DNA from 4 places in the Pantoea sp. BRR-3P genome. Region 4 is predicted to be linked to each of the others. Evidence: predicted binding sites of a transcription regulator. Region 4 holds the regulator's gene; each other region holds the start of a gene.
What was found. The regulator CRP, encoded in region 4, controls carbon source genes, mostly activating them, when cyclic AMP is high. The targets are predictions, from matches to a motif close to ATGTGANNNNNNTCACAT.
Positions count from the first base shown of each region.

Region 1: a site for CRP is predicted at 928-945, ahead of AAGR08_RS15060 (CdaR family transcriptional regulator). Genes of this name have one in related genera too.
Region 2: a site for CRP is predicted at 1,234-1,251, ahead of AAGR08_RS16985 (YjcB family protein). Genes of this name have one in related genera too.
Region 3: a site for CRP is predicted at 1,489-1,506, ahead of epd (erythrose-4-phosphate dehydrogenase). Genes of this name have one in related genera too.

Region 1 is NZ_CP155066.1:3,225,288-3,227,493, reverse strand. Features, by position in the region: gene degP (serine endoprotease DegP) at 1-857, shown strand, start outside; gene AAGR08_RS15060 (CdaR family transcriptional regulator) at 1,042-2,199, shown strand; gene AAGR08_RS15055 (alginate lyase family protein) at 2,199-2,206, shown strand, end outside.
Region 2 is NZ_CP155066.1:3,665,102-3,667,307, forward strand. Features, by position in the region: gene AAGR08_RS16970 (glutathione S-transferase) at 1-58, opposite strand, end outside; gene soxR (redox-sensitive transcriptional activator SoxR) at 103-579, opposite strand; gene soxS (superoxide response transcriptional regulator SoxS) at 678-1,109, shown strand; gene AAGR08_RS16985 (YjcB family protein) at 1,364-1,645, shown strand; gene AAGR08_RS16990 (ATP-grasp fold amidoligase family protein) at 1,702-2,206, opposite strand, start outside.
Region 3 is NZ_CP155066.1:580,386-582,591, reverse strand. Features, by position in the region: gene pgk (phosphoglycerate kinase) at 1-230, opposite strand, end outside; gene epd (erythrose-4-phosphate dehydrogenase) at 282-1,301, opposite strand; gene tkt (transketolase) at 1,648-2,206, opposite strand, start outside.
Region 4 is NZ_CP155066.1:156,067-158,272, forward strand. Features, by position in the region: gene AAGR08_RS00680 (YccS/YhfK family putative transporter) at 1-593, opposite strand, end outside; gene crp (cAMP-activated global transcriptional regulator CRP) at 652-1,284, opposite strand; gene AAGR08_RS00690 (OsmC family protein) at 1,589-1,993, shown strand; gene AAGR08_RS00695 (phosphoribulokinase) at 2,074-2,206, opposite strand, start outside.

The DNA of each region.
Region 1 (2,206 bases), 1.2 Mb from region 4:
CGATTGGTAACCCTTACGGCCTCGGCGAAACCGTCACGTCGGGGATTGTTTCAGCGCTGGGCCGTAGCGGCCTGAACGTTGAGAATTATGAGAACTTTATCCAGACCGATGCGGCCATTAACCGCGGCAACTCCGGTGGCGCACTGGTTAACCTTAATGGTGAACTGATCGGTATTAACACCGCGATTCTGGCGCCGGACGGTGGCAACATCGGCATCGGCTTTGCTATCCCAAGCTCAATGGTGAAAAACCTGACGGCGCAGATGGTGGAATATGGCCAGGTGAAACGTGGCGAGCTGGGCATTATGGGTACCGAGCTGAATTCCGAACTGGCGAAAGCGATGAAAGTCGACGCACAGCGCGGTGCCTTCGTTAGTCAGGTGCTGCCAAACTCAGCCGCCGCTAAAGCGGGTGTGAAAGCCGGCGACGTCGTGGTGTCAATGAATGGCAAAGCATTGACCAGCTTCGCCGCGCTGCGTGCGGAAGTTGGTTCGCTGCCGGTAGGCACCAAGTTGCAATTGGGCCTGCTGCGTGAGGGGAAACCTGTGAGCGTTACGGTTGAACTGCAGCAGAGCTCGCAGGACAAAGTACAGTCCGCCACCATTTACACCGGCATTGAAGGTGCCGATCTCAGCAACATCGACAGCAACGGCCAGAAAGGCGTGCGCGTTGATAACGTGAAGGCGGGAAGTGCAGCGGCGCGTATTGGTCTGAAAAAAGGTGACGTGATTTTAGGCGTGAACCAGCAAGCGGTGGCCAATCTTGGCGAGCTGCGCAAAGTTCTCGACACTAAACCTTCCGTACTGGCACTGAATGTACAGCGTGGTGATAGTAGCCTGTATCTGCTGATGCAGTAAGTTTCAGGCAGTAAATGAGAGGCGAGCTTAGGCTCGCCTTTTTAATGCCTGTGCAAATGCCCGGTACTGAATGTGACGGCCGCCGCATATTCGGCATTCTCCCTTCGGCTATGGGCAGTTGCACAATGTCAGCGCGATTACGGATGCGTATTCTGTCCGTTCGTCCTTATCTTCGGAGTGATTGATGGCCACCTATCATCTCGATGCGCGACTGGCTCAGGATATTGTTGCGCGCACGATGCAAATTATTGATAGCAACGTCAACGTGATGGATGCGCGTGGTCGTATTATCGGCAGTGGCGATCGTGAGCGTATTGGCGAATTGCACGAAGGGGCACTGCTGGTGCTGTCACAAGGCCGCGTGGTGGACATCGACGAAGCCGTAGCAAAACACCTGCACGGGGTACGTCCCGGTATTAATTTACCGCTGCGGATTGATGGCGAAATCGTTGGCGTTATCGGTTTAACCGGGCAGCCAGCAACGCTGCGTCACTACGGTGAATTGGTGTGCATGACCGCTGAAATGATGCTCGAGCAGGCTCGCTTACTGCATATGCTGGCGCAAGACAGTCGACTACGTGAAGAGCTGGTCCTGAATCTGGTGCGCAGTGAAACCCTTTCACCGGCACTGAGTGAATGGGCACAGCGGCTTGGCATCGATCTCAATCAGCCGCGTGTGGTGGCGGTGGTTGAGGTTGATAGCGGCCAGCTTGGCGTAGATAGCGCCATGTCAGAATTGCAGCAACTGCAAACCTTGCTGACGACGCCTGAGCGCGACAATCTGATTGCCATTGTCTCACTCACCGAAATGGTGGTGCTGAAACCGGCGCTCAATGCGCATGGTCGCTACGATCAGGACGACCATCGACGTCGCGTTGATCAACTGCTGCAACGTATGAAAGAGAGTGGCCAGGTGCGCATGCGTATTGCGCTCGGTAACTATTTCACCGGTCCTGGCAGTATTGCGCGTTCGTATCGCACGGCGCGTACCACCATGATGGTGGGGAAGCAGCGTATGCCGGAGCAGCGCAGTTATTTTTATCAGGATCTGGTGCTGCCGGTACTGCTCGACAGTTTGCGCGGCGGCTGGCAAGCCAACGAACTGGCGCGCCCGCTGGCTAAACTAAAAAGCATGGATAACAATGGTTTGCTGCGACGTACGCTGGTGGCATGGTTCAGTCATAATGTACAGCCCAGCGCGACGGCGCGCGCGCTATTTATTCACCGCAATACGCTGGAGTATCGCCTCAATCGTATCTCTGAACTGACCGGACTCGATCTGGGCAACTTTGACGATCGTTTGCTGCTGTACGTGGCGTTACAACTGGATGAGCAAAGTTGATGAAGAA
Region 2 (2,206 bases), 730 kb from region 4:
CCAGCAGCCATAACACGCGGTGCGAGCGGGAATTTTCCAGATGGTGAACGGTGATCATACGGTTTTCCTTGCCGGTAAAAGTGTCCCGGCAAGTATAGTCGATTACCGTTTCTGCTCGTCTTGTTCAGGATCGAGCAGTACCGCACCCGAACCTTGTTCGCCCAGGCGGTCACCGGGATTGCGTAGCGGGCAGTCACGCATCGATAAACAGCCGCAGCCGATGCAGCCATCAAGATCGTTACGTAAACGCGTAAGGGTTTCGATGCGCTTATCCAGTTCTTCACGCCAGTGCTGCGTTAGCGCATCCCACTCCTGCGTCGACATACGCTTATTGGCCGGCACGTGCGTCAGGCTATCGCTCACCGTTGCCAGCGGAATGCCAATGCGCTGCGCAATTTTAATGATCGCCACGCGGCGCAACACATCTCGGCTGTAGCGGCGCTGATTACCGCCGTTGCGTGAGCTAAAAATCAATCCCTTGGTTTCATAGAAGTGCAGCGCCGAGACCGCCACACCGCTGCGTTTCGCCACTTCACCCGGCGTCAGCACCGGCTTCGGGTAATTGCGTTCTTTTTTCATTTTGGGCCTTTACCTCAAGTTAACTTGAGGAATTATACTCGCACCCCAGCAAAACTACGAATTTCTAACCAGGTATTAACCATCAGAAGGATGAGGCTATGATGCAACAGGAAATCATTCATTCGCTGACCCACTGGATCGATCAGAATCTGGATAAAGCGCTGTCAATTGATGAAGTCGCAGCAAAATCAGGTTACTCAAAATGGCATCTGCAGCGTATGTTCCGTGCCGTCACGAAACAGACGCTGGGTGGCTATATTCGCGAACGTCGTCTGACGCTGGCCGCAGAAGCGCTGCGTCAAACCCAGCGCCCGGTATTCGATATCGCCATGCAGTACGGCTACGATTCGCAGCAGACGTTCTCACGCGTGTTCCGCCGTCAGTTCTCGCAAACGCCGACCGCTTATCGTCATACCATGCGTCGTCAGGCGATGATGCAGCGTCCACGTTTGCTCAGTTTTGACTGCGTCGAGAGCAGCATGAACAGTTTTGCCCAACGTACAACCGGCGAGTGCTGCCCGGTTAGCTAACCTTTTCTGCGCGCCCCAAGCGGGCGCACCTCTCTTTTTGCCCACCAATTCCTCCCTCTTCGATGAAAAAATTTCTACCATACAAGGTATAAATTTTGTTCAAAATTTAAAATCGAGTGATATAATGTGAGCCAAGTCACACTTTCTTGTTTGCAGTAAGACGGCCAGAAGGGCTCCCCTGACCTTCCTTCTTTGCCGCCAGTGATGTCCATTGAATGTCGGGGATATCACTGATTCTAAGAGGTTTTTTGCAGATGGCCACGTTAACCACCAGTTTGATTGTTATGCGCTGGGAACTCCTGAGTGCAATAATGATGTTCTTCGCCAGCACCATGAAAATTCGACTGCGTCAAAACAGTCATCACGTGATGGCGCTGCTGTGTGGAGGTATTGGTGTGGGCATGTCCTGCTGGTTCGTTACCGGCCTGCTTGGCATTACGTTAAGCATGGAGAATCTGCATAACTTTATGGAAATCTCTAAAAACGCCTTTATCCAGGTGATGAGCCAGGCGCCAGCAGACTGGCCGATGCCTTAATCGTCGCCAATAAAAAACCCCGCCAAGGCGGGGTTTTTTATTTTGCTGTGTGATTCTTAAATTTTCTTCAATACGGCCGGGATGGCGACATCCGCAACCGTGACGCCCGGTATCTTCGTACCGCGACGATCCTGAATCCACATATCACCCATCATTTGATTAAGCCCGCGATCCAGACCGGTCACTAAGCCAGCTCCCGGCGTAAAGGTCAATTCGCCAAAGTAGATCTGGTCGTTATCGATGTACCAATCCACGCGCACGTAATCGAAATCACTGGCCAGCGTTTTGCTCAACGCCAGGGCGTGCTGTAACGACGCCATCTGCGGTGTCACGTCCAGGCCGGTATCACGAATCTTGTGATAGGCCTCTTTCAGATTGTTAACATAAAAGTTCATCGACAACAGCGGATTACAGCGGTTGTAAATCACCTGCAGCACATATTCAAAATTGCCATCGCGCTTATTGAACATGTGGAATTTGTAATCAATCGGTGCCGTTTTACCATCACCGATGTACTGCTCCACCAGAATACGTGGCTTGATGTAGCGATAGTGAATCTCA
Region 3 (2,206 bases), 420 kb from region 4:
ACCGGCAGCAGGGAGAACTCTTCGTTGTATTCACCTTCGGTCGGACGACCCAGGTGAGAGGTAACCATCACTTTCGCGCCCTGTTTCAACGCCGCTTCGATGGTAGGCAGAGAAGCACGAATACGTGCATCTGACGTCACTTTCCCTTCTTTCACTGGCACGTTGAGATCGGCACGGATCAGAACGCGTTTACCAGCAAGATCCAGATCGGTCATCTTAATTACAGACATGGTGAACCCTCTCGTTGATTCTCATAAGTTTTGCCAGACGCAGTCCGCGTCTTACCTGAAACCGCTTGCGGCCATTGCTAACGTCGTGTCGATCATGCGGTTAGCAAAGCCCCACTCGTTGTCACACCAAACCAGCGTTTTGATAAGGTGATGACCACTAACCCGCGTTTGCGTGCCATCAACGATGGCACTGTGCGGATCATGGTTAAAATCTACTGAGACTAACGGTAATTCCGTATAGTCAACTATACCACGAAACGCCCCTTCTGACGCGTTTTGCAGCAACGCGTTGACCTCACACGCCTTCACCGCCTCGCGCACAGACACGCTCAAATCAATGGCTGTCACGTTGATGGTGGGTACGCGCACCGCAATAGCCTCGAAGCGATCGTTAAATTTCGGAAAAATACGGGTAATGCCAGCAGCAAGACGCGTATCCACCGGAATGATCGATTGGCTAGCGGCGCGGGTACGGCGCAGATCGCTGTGATAGGCGTCAATCACCTGCTGATCGTGCATCGCTGAGTGAATGGTGGTCACGGTGCCCGACTCAATGCCAAACGCATCATCCAACAATTTGATCACCGGAATAATACAGTTGGTGGTACAGGATGCGTTGGAGACGATGCGGTCAGTTTGTTTAAGAGCTTGTTCGTTTACACCGAACACCACGGTGGCATCAAGATCGTTACCGCCAGGATGCGAGAACAACACTTTCTTCGCGCCCGCCAGCAAATGTGCCTCGCCATCGGCGCGGCTACCGTAAACGCCGGTGCAATCCAGCACGATATCCACATTCAATTCTCGCCACGGCAGCACCTCTATTTCGGCCTGATGCAGGATGCGGATGGTGTCCTCGCCAACAAACAGTTGGTCGCGCTCCTGGCGCACATCAAAGGCAAAACGTCCATGGCTGGTATCGTACTTCAGCAGATGCGCCATGCCGGCGGCGTCCGCCAGTTCGTTAATGGCGACCACGGTGATTTCAGCCCGGCGGCCGGTTTCATACAGAGCGCGCAACACGTTACGCCCGATACGACCAAAACCATTTATTGCTACGCGAACGGTCATCTCTACCTTCAACAACACCCGAAAAAACGTGCCGATTAGCCTGAGCGTTTCACACCGTTTTGTACAGGGAATTATTGTCTGTCAGCAGAGGCAAAATGTAGAAACTCGCTCACGACTGAAACGGTTCAGCTAGAGTAATGCAACAGAGGAATAACGGGAATGATTGCGATCAATTGAGTGGCAGAATATTGGATCTACGTCACAAATTTTGCATGAAGAAATTATTACTGCAGGAATAATTGAACCGTTTCAGGTTAGAGGTAGGAGATATGTTACAGATGCGCGCGATGAATCGCGCCGCTACAGGCGGTGCATAACCGGTAGCGGCGCAATTTATTACGCAAAATTACAGAATCGATTTCGCCGTCTTAACTACGTTCTCAACGGTGAAGCCAAACTCTTTGAACAGCTGATCCGCCGGCGCTGACTCACCGAAGGTGGTCATACCGACGATTGCGCCGTTCAGGCCGGTGTATTTGAACCAGTAATCGGCGATGCCCGCTTCGATTGCCACGCGTGCGGCAACGGCTTTCGGCAGCACGGATTCACGGTACGCCGCATCCTGCTTATCGAAGGCGTCGGTAGACGGCATAGAGACCACGCGCACCTTACGGCCTTCGGCCGTCAGCTGCTCATACGCCGCCACCGCCAGCTCCACTTCGGAACCGGTAGCGATCAGGATCAGCTCAGGCGTTCCCTGGCTGTCTTTCAGCACGTAACCGCCGCGCGCCACATTAGCCAGCTGCTCAGCGCTGCGATCCTGCTGTGCCAGGTTCTGACGCGAGAAGATCAGTGCCGATGGACCGTCAACGCGCTCGATGGCGTACTTCCACGCCACTGCAGATTCAACCTGGTCGCACGGGCGCCACAGGCTCATGTTTGGCGTCACGCGCAGGCTGGCCATC
Region 4 (2,206 bases):
GCCAGCAGCGGCGGTAACGCTTTTTCCGGATCGGTCAGCTGTGTCAGTAAGGTGTATTTGGCATCGCAATAATCCGCCAGCTCGCGAAACAGCAGGCTGAGCGATTCACGCATCGGCTGCTCTTTCCACAGCCAGAACCAGAACCAGTTGAACAAGCCGTACCACAGCGTACCGCCAATATAGAGCAGCGGCGGCACCCATATCGGCATGCGCCCAACCAGGCTGAGCGTAAAGATAGCAGCGATTAAGGTGGCGGGCAGCAGGCGTGCATGCAGCGGGCCGATTTCGCCGGTCACGCCGATCAGCAGCGGCAGCGCCAGCAGGATCAACGGCAGCGGAATCTGGTAAGCGGTCAAAATTTGCATCAGGAAGCTGCCGGTGGCAAACAGCGAACCACCCACAATCAAGCGTTTGAAAAAGCGTTTGTGCGGCGTATCCAGACCCGCCATATTGCAGCAGGCAGGCACTAACGAGAACAGCAGACCTTTTTGCAGATCGCCAAACAGCCAGCCGAGAGCCACAGGCAGGCACAGCACCAGCGTTTGCCGCAGTGCATAGTTAACTTCAGGATGATAGATGATTCGGCGCCACATCAGCTCATCGCAAATAGAAACGGCGCGATGTTGCCATCACGCCGTGGGTGAGAAGAAATTAGCGGGTGCCGTAGACGACGATGGTTTTACCGTGTGCAGAGATCAGGTTCTGATCTTCCAGCATTTTCAGGATACGACCCACGGTTTCGCGTGAGCAGCCCACGATCTGACCAATCTCCTGACGGGTGATTTTAATTTGCATGCCGTCTGGGTGAGTCATCGCATCTGGCTGTTTAGCCAGATTAAGCAGCGTTTGCGCGATACGTCCTGTTACGTCAAGGAAAGCAAGGTTGCCCACTTTCTCTGATGTCACTTGCAGACGACGCGCCATTTGCGACGAAAGTCGCATTAAAATATCCGGGTTTACCTGAATCAGCTGACGGAATTTTTTGTAGGAAATTTCAGCCACTTCACAGGCAGACTTCGCACGCACCCAGGCACTACGTTCCTGGCCTTCTTCGAAAAGACCGAGTTCGCCGATGAAATCTCCCTGATTGAGGTAGGAGAGAATCATCTCTTTGCCTTCTTCATCTTTAATCAGTACCGCTACGGAACCTTTCACGATGTAGTACAGCGTTTCCGCTTTCTCACCCTGATGGATGAGCGTGCTTTTGGACGGATATTTGTGAATATGGCAATGGGACAGGAACCATTCGAGTGTAGGGTCTGTTTGCGGTTTGCCGAGAACCATTCGCTATTATCCTCTGTTGTAATCGTGCCCAAAATACAGGGGGCATTTTTTCCCTGTCAGGCGGTTTAATCGTCGAGCGTTTCCAGTAATGGAAAAATTATTCCGGGTCATTCTTAAGCTACGCTTTTGATTCTTCCCGCCTTCGTCTGTAACGACGAAAATATTTTCAGCACTGTTTGTAGCACAGCTTTTGCGAGCTGTCTTGTGTTGTCTCGCTTCAGCAAACGGGGGAATAGTCTGGATTGCTGTTTATCAGGTGAAAGCGTACTCTGGCGGCAAAACCGCCGCTTCAGGAGAAAGAATCATGCAGGCACGAGTGAAATGGGTGGAAGGTCTTACCTTTCTCGGAGAATCCTCATCCGGACATCAGGTGTTAATGGACGGGAATTCCGGTGATAAAGCGCCAAGTCCAATGGAGATGGTGTTAATGGCAGCAGGGGGTTGCAGCGCCATTGATGTGGTCTCGATTCTGCAAAAAGGGCGCAGCGATGTGGCCGATTGCGAAGTGAAACTCACCTCTGAACGCCGCGAAGAAGCACCGCGTATTTTTACCCACATCAACCTGCATTTTATTGTCAGCGGCAAAGCGTTGAGTGATAAGGCGGTTTCCCGCGCGGTTGATTTGTCAGCGGAAAAATATTGCTCGGTGGCGATCATGCTGGGCAAAGGCGTGGAAATCACCCATAGCTATGAAGTGATCGAACGTTAATGCTTCCAGGTGCGCATTAATGCGCACCCTACAAAACGCGCTCATTTCGTAGTGTCGCCATTAATGGCGACCTATCACTCTTATTCAATCCGCTTCCCTTCAATCAGTCGTTGCACCAGCGGCAGCATAATCAGCTCCATTGCTAATCCCATTTTCCCGCCGGGTACCACCAGCGTATTAATGTGGGAGATAAACGATCCCTGAATCATCGCC